2 regions of the Streptomyces sp. NPDC045899 genome follow, and region 2 is predicted to be linked to the other one. Evidence: riboswitches for the same ligand, from Rfam matches in the RefSeq annotation. Region 2 holds a riboswitch; the other holds the start of a gene.
The links. A riboswitch is a leader RNA that binds a small molecule or an ion and turns the genes downstream of it on or off. The one in region 2 is predicted to bind cobalamin.
Positions count from the first base shown of each region.

Region 1 (7,355 bases), on a different contig from region 2:
CGCCGGGCCCGTCGTCCGGGCCCTCAGGACCCCCGTCCGGGCCGTCACCGTCGCCGTCGGTGCCGCCCTCCTCGGAGCCGGGACCCCCGTCCGGCTCCGGCGGCTCCGGCTCCTCGTCCTCGAACCGCCGCAGCACCTCGTCGAGTTTGTCCTCGTCCAGTCCCGGCGCGTCGAACGGCGCCCGGCGCCGCCGGTGGGGGAGCGACAGCAGCGCCGCCTGGCGCACGTCCTCGGTGCGCACATCCGTCCGGCCCGCCCAGGCGGCCAGCGCCGTGGCCGTCCGCGCGGTCACGATGTCCGCGCGCATCCCGTCCACCTCGAACGCGGCGCAGACCGCCGCGATCTGGCGCAGCGCCCGGTCGCCCAGGACCACCTTCGGCAGCAGGGCGCGCGCCGCGGCGATGCGCTCGCGCAGACTGCCCTCGTCCTCCGCCCAGCGCCCCGCGAACCCGGCCGGGTCCTCGTCGTACGCCAGCCGACGCCGCACCACCTCGACCCGCTCCTCGGTGTCGCGTGACGCGGTGACCTCGACCGTCAGCCCGAAGCGGTCCAGCAACTGCGGCCGCAGTTCGCCCTCCTCGGGGTTCATGGTGCCCACCAGGAGGAAGCGCGCCGCGTGCCGGACCGAGACGCCCTCGCGCTCCACGTAGGAGGCGCCCATGGCCGCCGCGTCCAGCAGCAGGTCGATCAAGTGGTCGTGCAGCAGGTTGACCTCGTCGACGTAGAGCACCCCGCGGTGCGCGTCGGCCAGCAGCCCCGGCTCGAACGCCTTGACCCCGTCCGCCAGCGCCCGCTCGATGTCCAGCGCGCCGACCAGCCGGTCCTCGGAGGCGCCGACGGGCAGTTCGACCATCCGCGCGGGCCGCGCGGTGCCGGTGCCGGGCTCATGCGGCCCGTCCGGGCACTGAGGGTCGGGCGCCGCCGGATCGCAGGAGAACCGGCAGCCGGGGACCACCCCGACCGGCGGCAGCAGCGCGGCCAGGGCACGGACGGCCGTGGACTTCGCGGTGCCCTTCTCCCCGCGCACCAGGACGCCGCCGACAGCCGGGGAGACCGCGTTGAGCAACAGGGCGAGCCGCATGTCGGCCATCCCGACGACCGCGGTGAACGGATAGGTGGCGGTGGTCATTCGGCGGTACCTCCAGCGGTGGTGACGCGGTCGCGGTCCGGGATGCTCACTTCGCTCCTCCTGGCGCCCCGGGCGGTACGAAGGGCAGCCCGTCCGGCAGGCCGTCCTCGATCAGCCGCAGCAGCGCGTCCGTGTCGGCGTGCTCCTCGATCAGGTCGCCCAGGCGGTCGAGCTGCTCCTCGCGCAGCTCCCCGAACCGGGTGTCGGGCGCGGGGACGAACGCCCGGCCCGCCGCGGCGGCCACCCGCCGCAAAAAGGCCCGCCGGAAGCCGTCGCTCTCCAGCGAGCCGTGCCAGTGGGTGCCCCACACCGAGCCCGCGCGGCAGCCGTCGAGGAAGGGTTCGTCGCCGCCGTCGAGGAGCTCGGCGACCCCGTGGTGGATCTCGTAGCCCTCCACCCGCTCGCCCAGGGCCTCGCCCACCGGCCGGGCGAGGGTCTTCTCCACCGCGAACCGCACCCGCACCGGCAGCAGTCCGAGGCCCTCCACCGTCCCGGCCCGTGACTCGACCTCGTCCTCGATACGCCGCCCCAGCACCTGGAAGCCACCGCAGATGCCCAGCACCGGCCGCCCCTCGGCGGCCCGCCGCACGAGGGCGTCCGCGAGCCCGCGCTCACGCAGCCACGCCAGCGCCCGGACCGTGCCGCGGGTGCCCGGCACCACCACCAGGTCGGCGTCGGCCAGTTCCTCGGGGCGGTCCACGAAACGCACCACCACACCCGGTTCGGCGGCCAGCGCGTCCACATCGGTGAAGTTGGACATCAGGGGTACGGCGGCCACCGCGACCCGGAGCACGTCCGCGCCGTGCGGCGGCGCGACCACGCTCTCGCGCACCGCGCCGCGCAGCGACACCCGCAGCCCGTCCTCCTCGTCGATGCCCAGACCGTGGGCGAACGGCAGCACGCCGAGCGTCGGCCGCCCGGTGAGCCCGCGCAGCATCTCCAGACCGGGCTCCAGCAGGGTCACATCGCCGCGGAACTTGTTGACCACATAACCGGCGATATGGCGCTGGTCCTCCGGGGACAGCAGCGCGGTGGTCCCGAAGAAGGACGCGAACACCCCGCCGCGGTCGATGTCCCCGACCACCACCGCCGGGATCCCGGCGGCCCGCGCCAGCCCCAGGTTCACGATGTCGGTACGGCGCAGATTGATCTCGGCGGGGCTGCCCGCGCCCTCGCAGATCACCGCGTCATGGGTGCTCCGCAGCTCCTCCAGACACGCGGTGACCGTCTCCAGCAGCCCTTCGCGCCGCTCCGCGTGGTAGCCGCGGGCGCTCATCTCGCCCACCGGCCTGCCCAGCAGCACCACCTGGCTGCTGCGGTCGCTGCCCGGCTTCAGCAGCACCGGGTTCATCAGCGCGCTGGGCTCCACGCGCGCGGCGGCCGCCTGCATGGCCTGCGCCCGTCCGATCTCCGCACCGTCCCGGGTGACGAAGGAGTTGAGCGACATGTTCTGCGCCTTGAACGGTGCCACCCGGACGCCCTTGCGCGTCAGCCAGCGGCAGATGCCCGCCGTGACCACGCTCTTGCCCGCGTCCGAGGTCGTCCCGGCGACGAGCAGCCCGCCCCCTGTTCCGCTCATCGTTTCCCTCTCCGCTCGCCCGGTCCGCCCGGGACCCCGCCCCTGTCGGACAGAACCCTGCCCACCACCAGCCGTGCCGTCACCGACGTCAGCAGGGCCAGCGCCCCCACCCGCCGCGACAGCCGCACCGCGCGGTCGATGTCGGCGGTGCGCACCGCCCGTCCGTCACCCAGCACCGGCCGGTGCTCGATCCGGCCGGCGTACGCGAGGGTGCCGCCGAGGCGCACCCCGAGGGCGCCCGCGAACGACGCCTCCACCGGGCCCGCGTTGGGGCTGGGGTGGCGCCCACCGTCCCGCCGCCAGGCCCGCCGGGCACCGCGCGGATCGGGGCCCGCGACCGTCGCCAGAACCGCTGTCAGCCGTGCGCCCGGCCAGCCCGCGACATCGTCCAGCCGGGCCGCGGCCCAGCCGAACCGGCGGTAGCGCGGGGACTTGTGGCCCACCATGGCGTCCAGGGTGTTCACGGCCCGGAAGGCGACGAGCCCGGGCACTCCGGCCACCGCCCCCCACACCAGGGCGCCCACCACGGCGTCGGAGGTGTTCTCCGCGACCGACTCCACCACCGCGCGGGCGATCGCCTGCGCGTCCAGTGCCTGCGGATCGCGTCCGCACAGGTGCGGCAGCCGCTCCCGGGCGGCCTCGACGTCCCCGGCGGCCAGCGCGCCGCCGACGGCGCGGGCCTCGCGCCCCAGCGTCGTACCGCCCAGCACGGCCCAGGTGGCGGCGGCGGTCAGGGCGATGTCGGCGCGGTGGCGCCCGGCCACCGCCCGTCCGGCACGCGTCAGCAGCGCGGCACCGGCGGCCGCGCCGCCCGCGCACAGCACGGTGTGCAGGGCCCCGTAACCGCGGTGGTCGCGCCACAGCCGGCGCTCGGCGGCCAGGGCGGCCCGCCCGAACGCGGCCACCGGGTGGCCGCGGCGGGGGTCGCCCGTGGCGAGGTCACCGAGGAAGCCGAGAGCGGCACCGCACGCGAACGAGGCGTGATCGGCACGCATCCCTCAGCCCGCCGTCGTGCCTCGGAAGAAGGGGGTGCGCGGGGTGTCCGCGTCCAGGGGGCCGCGGAGCGGCGGGGACGGCGGCGTGGCGGTGCCGGGCATGGCGGTATGTCCTCACTCAGGGTCCGCGCCCTGGTTCGACGTGACCGGCGGGGAGAGTCTCCTGGCTCCCGGATCCGCGGCTCTCCCGGTCTTCCAGCTCCGTGTACGGACCAGCCGTACGGACGAGCCGTGACCCCGTGCAGGCGATGGGAGAGCGCTCCCCGGTGACAGTGGCGGGACCGCGCCGGATTCGCACCGGCTTCCTCTGCTGCCGCCGTTTGGCTCCGGAAGTCCACCATGGGCCGCGAAGGGCCGTCAACTCGCCCATGACCTGCGACGCACGAGTGTGCCGAGGCCCACATGGGCCCCGCGCGGAGCACGAGCGACGGCCGCCGGGCGGGAGAGGCTGGTCAGCGTCTCCGGCCCGGCGGCCGTGGTGCTCTTCAGATGTCGCGGGAGGCGCCGGAGCGTCCTCAGGCGACGATCAGATAGATGCCGTACACCACCACCGCGGCGCACAGCGCGAAGCAGGCGTACGCGCCGGAGCGGGCGAGAGAGGACGCGCCGCCCCCCTGCGCCGGGACGCCGCCGGCGGTGGCGGTGGCCACGGCCGCTCCCTCGGGGCTGAGCGCCTTGCGGGAGGTGCCGATGATGCCGAGGGTGAAGACGCCCACCACTCCGACCGTCACCGCGAGGCTGACGCCGAAGACCTGGCCGAGTGCCGCCCAGTCGATGCTCATTCCATGGCTCCCTTTAGCTGCTGGTGCTGCTCGACGCCGCGGGGGCGGCCGAGCCGGCCGCCGCGACGGCCTTCGGCTGGTCGGTGGTGGTGTCGGAGACGGTGTCCGAGGAGGCGGTGCTGTCGGCGGTGGCGGCGGAGCCCACCGGCGGCGGGGCCACCGACTGGAGGGCGGCGGTGATGACACCCACCGGCTCGGCGGTGGCGCCCTGCTCGACCTCGTTGACGTTGGAGGCGTCCACCGGCTTGCGCCGGGAGAGCGCCCAGATGACCAGGCAGCCCGTGATGGCGAGCACGGCCACCGCCGTGATGCCCCAGTCGCCCTGGTCGGCCAGGAGCGCCGACCCGGCTGCGATCAGACCCGCGGCGGGCAGCGTCAGCACCCAGGCCGCGACCATCCGGCCCGCGGTCGACCAGCGCACCACACCGCCCTTGCGGCCGACGCCCGCGCCCATGACGGCACCGGAGCAGACCTGGGTGGTGGAGAGCGCGAAGCCGATGTGCGAGGAGGCGAGGATGACGGTCGCCGCGCCGGTCTGGGCGGCGAAGCCCTGCGGCGGCTGGATGTCGGTGATGCCCTTGCCCATGGTGCGGATGATCCGCCAGCCGCCCAGGTAGGTGCCCAGGGCGATGGCCAGACCGGCCGAGACGATGACCCACATCGGCGGGTCGGAGTCCGGCGCGATCACACCGCCGGTCACCAGCGCCAGGGTGATCACACCCATCGTCTTCTGCGCGTCGTTGGTGCCGTGGGCGAGGGAGACCAGGGCGGCCGAGGCGATCTGCCCGGCGCGGTAGCCCTTGGCGGTGTCCTCGGCGGCGCGGCCACGTCCGAGCCGGTAGGTGAGCCGGGTCGCGACGATCGTGGCGATACCCGCCACCAGCGGAGCGGCGACGGCCGGGATGAGGACCTTCATGACGATCGCGTCCCCGTTGACCCCGTCGATGCCGACCGAGGCCACGGTGGCGCCGATCAGGCCGCCGAAGAGGGCGTGCGAGGAGCTGGACGGCAGCCCGGCGAGCCAGGTCACCAGGTTCCAGAGGATGGCTCCGACCAGACCCGCGAAGATCACTTCGGGCCGGATGCCGGAGTCCTCGTCGAGGATGCCCCCGGAGATGGTCTTGGCGACCTCCACGGACAGGAAGGCGCCGATCAGATTGAGGACGGCCGACATCGCCACTGCCACCCGGGGACCGAGCGCGCCTGTGGAGATGGTGGTGGCCATGGCATTGGCTGTGTCGTGGAAGCCGTTCGTGAAGTCGAACACCAAGGCCGTGATGATCACGATCCCGATGAGAAGCGTGATGTGTTCCATACACCCGGTCAATCAGTTCGAAGGTCTGTAGTGGCACGGTGAACGTAAGGAAACTGGGTGAACGAAAGGTTAACGAGGGCGGGCGCCGGGGTGACGCGGTGGAAAGGGTGCGGCATCGGTCGGCCACCGGGCGTATTTCCTGCCGCCACAAGGAGTTTGGGAACCGTACACCCACGTCCCTCCCGCCCCGTACGACCCACCCCACCCGCCCCACCGCCCCCACCCGGGTGAACGCCGCGCTACGACCCCCGATCGTGCCCGGTTCGAACACGGCCCGCGCGACACCGCGCCCCGGCCTGATTCCGCCCCCGTCCCCGCCCCGGCGGACGGGCGGCTGCGAAGATCGGGACGGAGGTGAGGCGTATGGCACAGGAACGATCCGCCCGGCAGCCGCGGCCGCGGCTGACCCAGCCCCTGCGGCAGGCATGGGGACAGGTGGTGCGGACCGCCCGCAGGACCAACGCCGAGGGGCTGGTCGTCGGGACCTCGGGCAATGTCTCGGCCCGGGTCGGCGACACCGTCCTGGTGACCCCCAGCGGGGTGCCCTACGACCGGCTCGGCCCGCGCGACGCCGTCGCCGTCGACCTCGACGGCGAGCAGGTGCTCGGCACGCTCGCACCCACCAGCGAGCTGCCCATGCACCTGGCCGTCTACCGCGCCACGGACGCCCGGGCCATCGTCCACACCCACGCCGTCCACGCCACGGCCGTCTCCACCCTCGTCGACGAACTCCCGGCCATCCACTACATGACCGGGGTGCTCGGCGGACCGGTGCGGGTCGCCGAATACGCCCTGTACGGGACCGACGAGTTGGCCGAGCGGATGCTCGAGGCGCTGCGCGACCGCTCCGGCTGTCTGCTGCGCAACCACGGCACCGTCGTCCACGGCGCCACCCTGGACCAGGCGTACGACCGCACCGCGCAGCTGGAGTGGATGTGCCAGGTCTGGCTGGCCGCCTCCGCCGTCCCCGGCCGCACCCCCGCGCTGATCCCGCCGGACGAGCTGGCGCGCGCCGCCGACAAGCTGCGCGGCTACGGCCAGCCCGGCTGAGCCGTCCACCGGCCGGTCCGTCCACCTGCCGGTCCGTCCACCGCCGTGCCGCTGCTCGCGGTGTCTTTGCCTGCCGGGTCTCACTCCGCCGGGTACGCCCGCTGGCCAGCGGGCGCCCGGCCCACCACACTGGGAGGGATGCGTCTGCGGACAGCGGCGGCCGCGGCCGCCGGCACCCTGCTCAGCGCCGGTGTGGCTGCGGTGGCGGCCGGACGGTACGGCACCGACGCTGCGCTCCGGCCCGCCCTCGACCGCCCGCTGCCGAACGAGCCCCCGCTCACGGTGCACGCGGCCGAGCCCGGCCGGATCACCCTGACCCGCTCCCTCGCCTCGCTGCGCCCCGGCACCTACGGACTGGCCGGCCCGGCCTGCCACGCCGTCATCGGCCCGGTCCTTCAGGACGCGCCGAGCCCGGCCGACTGCGTGGTGCGCCGCCTGGAGCGGGTGACCCACGGCAGCCTCGACCCCGGCGACCGGGTGCGGCTCACCCCCCAGGTGCACATCG
Region 1 is NZ_JBWKKP010000025.1:91,937-99,291, forward strand. It holds gene AC07FT_RS29455 (putative cobaltochelatase) at 1-1,129, opposite strand, end outside; gene AC07FT_RS29460 (cobyric acid synthase) at 1,176-2,708, opposite strand; gene AC07FT_RS29465 (cobalamin biosynthesis protein) at 2,705-3,703, opposite strand; cobalamin riboswitch at 3,860-4,011, opposite strand; gene AC07FT_RS29470 (hypothetical protein) at 4,219-4,485, opposite strand; gene AC07FT_RS29475 (inorganic phosphate transporter) at 4,499-5,800, opposite strand; gene AC07FT_RS29480 (class II aldolase/adducin family protein) at 6,164-6,850, shown strand; gene AC07FT_RS29485 (alpha/beta hydrolase) at 6,989-7,355, shown strand, end outside.
Region 1: another riboswitch for cobalamin. It lies ahead of AC07FT_RS29465 (cobalamin biosynthesis protein); the one in region 2 lies ahead of cobN (cobaltochelatase subunit CobN).

Region 2 (7,355 bases):
TTCGACGGGCTCGAGCCCGGTCACCCGGCGCGAGGCGTCGTCCCACACCGGCCGGATGCCCAGCAGCGCCAGCGCCTCGGCCACGTCGTCGCCGGAGGTGCGCATCGCGCTGGTGCCCCACAGCGAGAGACCGACGGAGGTCGGCCACTGGCCGTCGTTGTCGGCGCGGTAGCGCTCCAGGAGCGAGTCGGCGAGCGCCTGGCCGGTCTCCCAGGCCAGCCGGCTGGGCACGGCCTTGGGGTCGACGGAGTAGAAGTTGCGGCCGGTCGGCAGCACGTTGACCAGACCGCGCAGCGGGGAGCCGGAGGGGCCCGCCGGGACGAAACCGCCGCCGAGCGCGTGCACGGCGTGGTCGATCTCGTCGGTGGTGGCGGCCAGGCGCGGCACCACCTCGCGGGCGGCGAAGTCGAGGATGGCGGTGACCGCGGCGCGCTGCTCGTCCGGCAGGACGAGGACGGCTTTCTCGACCGCGTCGGGGGCCCAGTCCGCGTCCTCCATCGCCTGGACCAGCGCGCGGGCGCGCTCCTCGGCGTCATCGGCGCCGGTGCGGGTGGCGGCCGACTCGTCCAGTCCGAGTGCCTCGCGCAGACCGGGCAGCGCGGTGGTGCCGCCCCAGATCTGGCGGGCGCGCAGGATCGCGAGCACCAGGTTGACGCGCCCGGGGCCGCCGGGGGCGGCACCGAGGACGTGCAGACCGTCGCGGATCTGGGCGTCCTTGACCTCGCACAGCCAGCCGTCGACGTGGAGCAGGAAGTCGTCGAAGCCGTCGTCGTCGGGACGGTCCTCTAGGCCGAGGTCGTGGTCCAGCCTGGCGGCCTGGATCAGGGTCCAGATCTGGGCGCGGATGGCGGGCAGCTTCGCCGGGTCCATCGAGGAGATGGCGGCGTACTCGTCGAGCAGCTGCTCCAGCCGCGCGATGTCGCCGTAGGAGTCGGCGCGGGCCATCGGCGGCACCAGGTGGTCGATCAGGGTGGCGTGCACGCGGCGCTTGGCCTGGGTGCCCTCGCCCGGGTCGTTGACCAGGAACGGGTAGATCAGCGGCAGATCGCCGAGCGCGGCGTCGGGGCCGCAGGCGGCGGACAGTCCGGCGTTCTTGCCGGGCAGCCACTCCAGGTTTCCGTGCTTGCCCAGGTGGACCATGGCGTCGGCACCGAAGCCGCCGTCCGCCTGCGGGGTGGCCATCCAGCGGTAGGCGGCCAGGTAGTGGTGGGAGGGCGGCAGATCGGGATCGTGGTAGATGGCGATGGGGTTCTCGCCGAAGCCGCGCGGCGGCTGGATGACCACCAGCAGATTGCCGTGGCGCAGCGCGGCCAGGACGATGTCGCCGTCCGGGTTGCGGCTGGTGTCGACGAACATCCCGCCGGGCGGCGGGCCCCAGTGCTCCTCGACCGCGTCGCGCAACTGCGCGGGCAGGGTGGCGTACCAGCGGCGGTAGTCGGCGGCGGGGACGCGGACCGGGTTGGCGGCGAGCTGCTCCTCGGTGAGCCACTCCTGGTCGTGGCCGCCGGCGTCGATGAGGGCGCGGATCAGTTCGTCGCCGTCGCCGGAGACCAGGCCCGGAAGGGCGTCCGGCCCGTCCTCGGGGCCGAGGTCGTAGCCCTCGGCCCGCAGGCGGCGCAGCAGGGCGACGGCGCTGGCGGGGGTGTCGAGGCCGACGGCGTTGCCGATGCGGGAGTGCTTGGTCGGGTAGGCGGAGAGGACCAGTGCAAGACGCTTGTCGGCCGCGGGTATGTGGCGCAGCCGGGCGTGCCGTACCGCGATCCCGGCGACCCGGGCGGCGCGCTCGGGGTCGGCGACGTAGACGGGCAGTCCGTCCTCGTCGACCTCCTTGAAGGAGAACGGCACGGTGATGAGGCGGCCGTCGAACTCGGGGACGGCGACCTGGGTCGCGGCGTCCAGCGGGGAGAGCCCCTCGTCGTTCTCCTCCCAGGCGGTGCGCGAGCCGGTCAGGCACAGCGCCTGGAGCACGGGGACGTCGAGCCGGGCGAGCGCGCCCGCGTCCCACGACTCGTCGTCGCCGCCCGCGGAGGCGTCGGCGGGCCGGGTGCCACCGGCGGCGAGCACGGTGGTGACGACCGCGTCGGCCGCGCCGAGGGCCTCGATCAGCTCGGGCTCGGGCGCCCGCAGCGAGGCGACGAACAGCGGGAGCGGACGGCCCCCGGCGTCCTCCACGGCCCGGCACAGGGCCTCGACGAAGGCCGTGTTGCCGCTCATGTGGTGGGCTCGGTAGTAGAGCACCGCGACGGTGGGGCCGGTGGTGGTGCGCGCGGTGCGCTCCAGCGGGCCCCAGGTGGGGGCGGGGGCGGGCGGTTCGAAGCCGTGGCCGGTGAGCAGCACGGTGTCGGAGAGGAAGCGGGCCAGCTGCTCCAGGTTTCCGGGGCCGCCGTGGGCGAGGTAGGCGTGGGCCTCGGCGGCGATGCCGACCGGGACCGTGGACGCCTCCATGAGCTGGGCGTCCGGGGCCTGTTCACCGGTGAGGACCACCACGGGGCGGTCACCCGCGAGCAGGGTGTCCAGGCCCTCCTGCCAGGCGCGGATCCCGCCGAGCAGCCGTACGACGACGAGGTCGGCGCCCTCGAGCAGGCCGGGCAGGTCGTCGAGTGCGAGCCGGGCCGGGTTGGCCAGGCGGTACGGCACCGGGCCCGTGGCGGCACGGGCGCTGAGCAGGTCGGTGTCGGACGTCGACAGCAGCAGGATCATGACTGGGCGCCTTCCTCGGGGTCCGCGCCCCGGGCGGGTTGAAGACGGCGGGAGTTCCTGGCTCGCGCGGCTGCTGCCGTGCTCACAGTGGCGGGACCGCGCCGGAATCTCACCGGCTTCCTCCCCTGACGCCGTCAGTTGCGTCCGGCGGGTCAGGACGACCCGCCGCTCAGCATAGTAAGCGTTGCTGACCTGCCACGGGACGGTGAGGGCCGGGCGATCGTCGGTATGCTCGCCGCCATGCCCCTCCCCCCGACAACCGTCCCACCTGGGGATCAAACGCCCGCCACCGGTGTCCGGGCCCGCTCCGCCACGGACCGGACGGTCTCCGCGGACCGTGGCGGGCGTGATGACGCATGCCCCGGCGCACTGCGGCTCCACCCGGCGCACGACGGCGCACTGGCCCGTGTCCGGCTGCCCGGCGGCCTGTTGACAGGACGTCAGGCGCGGACGCTGGCGGCGGTGGCGGAGGAGCTGGGCGACGGCCGGCTCGACCTCACCTCCCGGGGAAACGTCCAGCTGCGGGGGCTTGCCGAAGGGTGCGGGGCACCCCTGGCGGAGCGGTTGCGGTCGGCGGGGCTGCTGCCGTCGGACGCGCACGACCGGGTGCGCAACATCGTGGCGTCACCGCTGAGCGGCCTGGACGGCGCCGGGCACACCGACACCTCGGTGTGGGCGCGGGAGTTGGACACACTGCTGTGCACGGCGGGGTCCGGCGAGTTGAGGGCTTTGTCGGGGTTGTCGGGTCGGTTCCTGTTCGCGCTGGACGACGGACGGGGTGATGTCGCCGCCCTGGGCGCCGATGTGACATTGATCGCAACGCCGGGCGGCGGAGCCGTCCTGGGGGTGGGTGCCGCCGGATCCGGGGGGCTGCGCATCGCGGCGGAGGACGCCCCGCGGGCCGCCGCGCTGGCGGCCGTGGAATTCCTGACGAGAGCGGAGGAAAGCGGCATCCGGGCCTGGCGGGCGCGGGAGCTCCCCGCACAACACGCCGTGACGGCCGCCGGGTTGGCGGCGCGACTCGCCGGGGCGGGCATCGGACAGGAACCGGACACCGGCGCCTGCGGTGCCGGACTGGACACGGCGCCCGGCCCATGGACGGAACCCTGCCTTCCCTCCCCCGGTCCGGTGCCCGGCCCGCACGGCCGCCACGCGGTGTCCGTGGCCGTACCGCTCGGCCGGATGAGCGCCGCCCAGTGGCGGCTGCTCGCCGCGCTCGCCTCCCGGGACGGGGCCGATGAGCTGCGTGTGACACCCTGGCGCGGCGTGGTGATCCCCGGATTCACCCCGGGGGCCGCCCGCTCCGCGGCGGACGAACTGGCCGGAGCCGGGCTGGTGACCGATCCCGGCTCACCGTGGCTCGGTGTCGGGGCCTGCACCGGGCTGCCCGGCTGCGCGAAGTCGCTGACCGATGTGCGCGCCGACGCCGGGCGGACGGTGGCGCGGACCACCGCGGGCGGCGAACGGCGTACCGTGCCGCTGCCGGTGTACTTCTCCGGCTGTGAGCGGCGCTGCGGTCATCCCGGCGGCCGCTGGGTGGACGCGCTGGCGACCGGCACGGGCTACCGGATCACCGTACGGGGCACATCCGGGACGCCCGGTGACCCGGACGGCACGGACGTGACAGCAGAGCAGGTGGCCGACGCCGTGGCGGCGGCCCGCGGAACGAGATGATCGAGGGCACAGTGTTCGACTACGAGAAGGACGGGGCGGCCATCTACCGCGCGTCCTTTGCCACCATCCGCGCCGAGGCGGATCTCGGCGGTCTCCCCGCCGATGTGAGCCAGGTCGCGGTGCGGATGATCCACGCCTGCGGCATGGTCGACCTGGTCCAGGACCTCGGGTACTCGCCCGAGGTGGTCTCCCGCGCCCGTGCCGCGCTGCGTTCCGGCGCGCCCATCCTGTGCGACGCGCAGATGGTCGCCAGCGGTGTCACCCGCAAGCGGCTGCCCGCCGACAACGACGTGGTGTGCACCCTGTCCGATCCCGGGGTGCCGGAGCTGGCCCGCCGGATGGGCACCACGCGCAGCGCCGCCGCGCTGGAGCTGTGGCGGGACCGGCTGGAGGGTTCGGTGGTGGCTGTCGGCAACGCCCCCACCGCGCTCTTCCGGCTGCTGGAGATGATCGAGGAGGGCGCGCCGCGCCCGGCCGCCGTCATCGGTGTGCCGGTCGGCTTCATCGGCGCGGCCGAGTCCAAGGAGGCGCTGGCCGGACATCCGGCGGCGCTTGACCATCTGGTGGTGCGCGGCCGACGCGGTGGCAGCGCCATGGCCGCGGCCGCGGTCAACGCGATAGCGAGCGAGGCAGAGTGAGCGAGCAGCAGCAGGGCCGGCTCTACGGTGTGGGGCTCGGCCCCGGCGACCCGTCCCTGATGACGGTACGGGCCGTGGAGGTCATCGCCGAGGCCGATGTCATCGCCTACCACAGCGCGCGGCACGGCCGGAGCATCGCGCGTTCCATCGCCGATCGGTATCTGCGGCCCGACCACATCGAGGAGCGGCTGGTCTACCCGGTCACCACGGAGACCACCGACCACCCCGGCGGCTACCGCGGGGCGATGGAGGAGTTCTACGCCGAGGCGTCCGCGCGGCTCGCGGCCCATCTGGACGCCGGGCGCACGGTCGCGGTGCTCGCGGAGGGCGATCCGCTCTTCTACGGCTCCTATATGCACATGCACAAGCGGCTGGCCGACCGCTACCCCACCGAGGTGATCCCCGGGGTCACCTCGGTGAGCGCGGCGGCCGCGCGGCTCGGCACCCCGCTGGTGGAGGGCGAGGAGGTGCTGACGGTCCTTCCCGGCACCCTGCCCGAGGAGGAGTTGACGGCACGGCTGGCCTCCGCGGACGCCGCGGCCGTGATGAAGCTCGGCCGCACCTTCCCGACCGTGCGCCGCGCCCTGGAGCGTTCGGGACGGCTGGCGGACGCGCGGTACGTCGAGCGCGCCACGATGGGCGCGGAGCGCACCGCGCCGCTGGCCGAGGTGGATCCCGGGACGGTGCCCTACTTCTCGGTGGCGGTGCTGCCGAGCCGGGTCGGCACGGTCACCATGACTGGCGCGGCGGACCCGGTGGCCGGGGACGACCGCGCGGACGGGGCGACCGGGGCGGACACCCCGGAGGCGGCGGGCCCGGGTGAGGTCGTGGTCGTCGGCCTCGGCCCGGCCGGTCCGCTGTGGCTCACCCCCGAGGCGCGCGGTGAACTGGCCGCCGCGGAGGAGCTGGTGGGCTACACCACCTATCTGGACCGGGTGCCGGTGCGGCCGGGCCAGCGGCGGCACGCCTCCGACAACAAGGTGGAGGCCGAGCGCGCCGAGTTCGCGCTGGAGCTGGCGCGGCGCGGGCGGCGGGTCGCCGTGGTGTCCTCGGGCGACCCCGGGGTGTTCGCCATGGCCACCGCCGTCCTGGAGGCGGCGTCCGAGGACCCCTACCGCGAGGTGCCGGTACGGGTGCTGCCCGGGATGACGGCCGCCCACGCCGCCGCCGCCCGCGCGGGTGCCCCGCTCGGCCACGACTACGCGGTGGTCTCGCTGTCCGACCGGCTCAAGCCGTGGGAGGTCATCGCCGAGCGGCTGCGCGCCGCGGCCGCGGCCGACCTGGTGCTCGCCCTGTACAACCCCGGTTCGCGCAGCCGGGTGTGGCAGGTCGGCAAGGCACGGGAACTGCTCCTGGAGCACCGCGCGCCGGACACGCCGGTGGTGCTGGGCCGGGACGTGGGCGGCCCCGAGGAGCGGGTCCGCGTCGTGCGGCTGGCCGATCTGGACCCGGCCCAGGTGGACATGCGCACCATCCTGCTGATCGGCTCGTCCCAGACCCGTACGGTGCGCCGCGGCGACGGCACCGAGATCGTCTGGACCCCGAGGCGCTACCCGGAGGACTGACCGGTGACGGGCCGGGGCCACACCCCGGCCCACCCCGCCAGGGTCGTGCGCAGCCAGCCGACGGCCTCGTCCGGGGTCCCGGCCACGGTGATCCCCTCCGGGGCGGGCGGGCGGCGGACCACGACCACCGGAAGTCCGGCCTCGCGCGCCGCCGTGAGCTTGGCGGCGGTGGCCCGGCCCCCGCTGTCCTTGGTCACCACGACGTCGATACGGTGGCGGCGCAGCAGTTCAGTCTCGCCCTCGAGGGTGAACGGCCCCCGGTCGAGGATCACCTCCGCGCGCGGCGGGACCGGCGCCTGTGGCGCGTCGACCGAGCGGATCAGGAACCACTGCCGGGACAGATGGGCGAAGGCGGCGAGCCCCATCCTTCCGGTGGTGAGGAAGACCCGCTCCCCCAGTGCGGGCAGCAGCTCCGCGGCCTCGGTCAGGGACGCGGCCGGGTGCCAGCGGTCCCCGGGGCCCGCGACCCAGCCGGGACGTCGCAGCGCGAGCAGGGGAACATGGACGGACGCGGCGGCCCGGGCCGCGTGGAGACTGATGGTGCCGGCGAAAGGATGGGTGGCGTCGATGAGCGCGTCCACCTGGTGTTCACGGAGCCAGCGGGCCATGCCCTCGGCGCCCCCGAACCCGCCGATCCGCACCCGGCCCGCGGGCAGCCGCGGCTCGGCGACCCGTCCCGCGAGCGAGCTGGTGACGCGCAGCGCGGGGTCACCGTCGAGCACGGCGGCGAGGTGGCGGGCCTCGGTGGTGCCGCCGAGAATGAGTACGTGGCGCGCCG
Region 2 is NZ_JBWKKP010000005.1:382,920-390,274, reverse strand. It holds gene cobN (cobaltochelatase subunit CobN) at 1-2,700, opposite strand, end outside; cobalamin riboswitch at 2,733-2,882, opposite strand; gene cobG (precorrin-3B synthase) at 2,929-4,374, shown strand; gene AC07FT_RS10650 (precorrin-8X methylmutase) at 4,371-5,012, shown strand; gene AC07FT_RS10645 (precorrin-2 C(20)-methyltransferase) at 5,009-6,577, shown strand; gene AC07FT_RS10640 (cobalt-precorrin-6A reductase) at 6,562-7,355, opposite strand, start outside.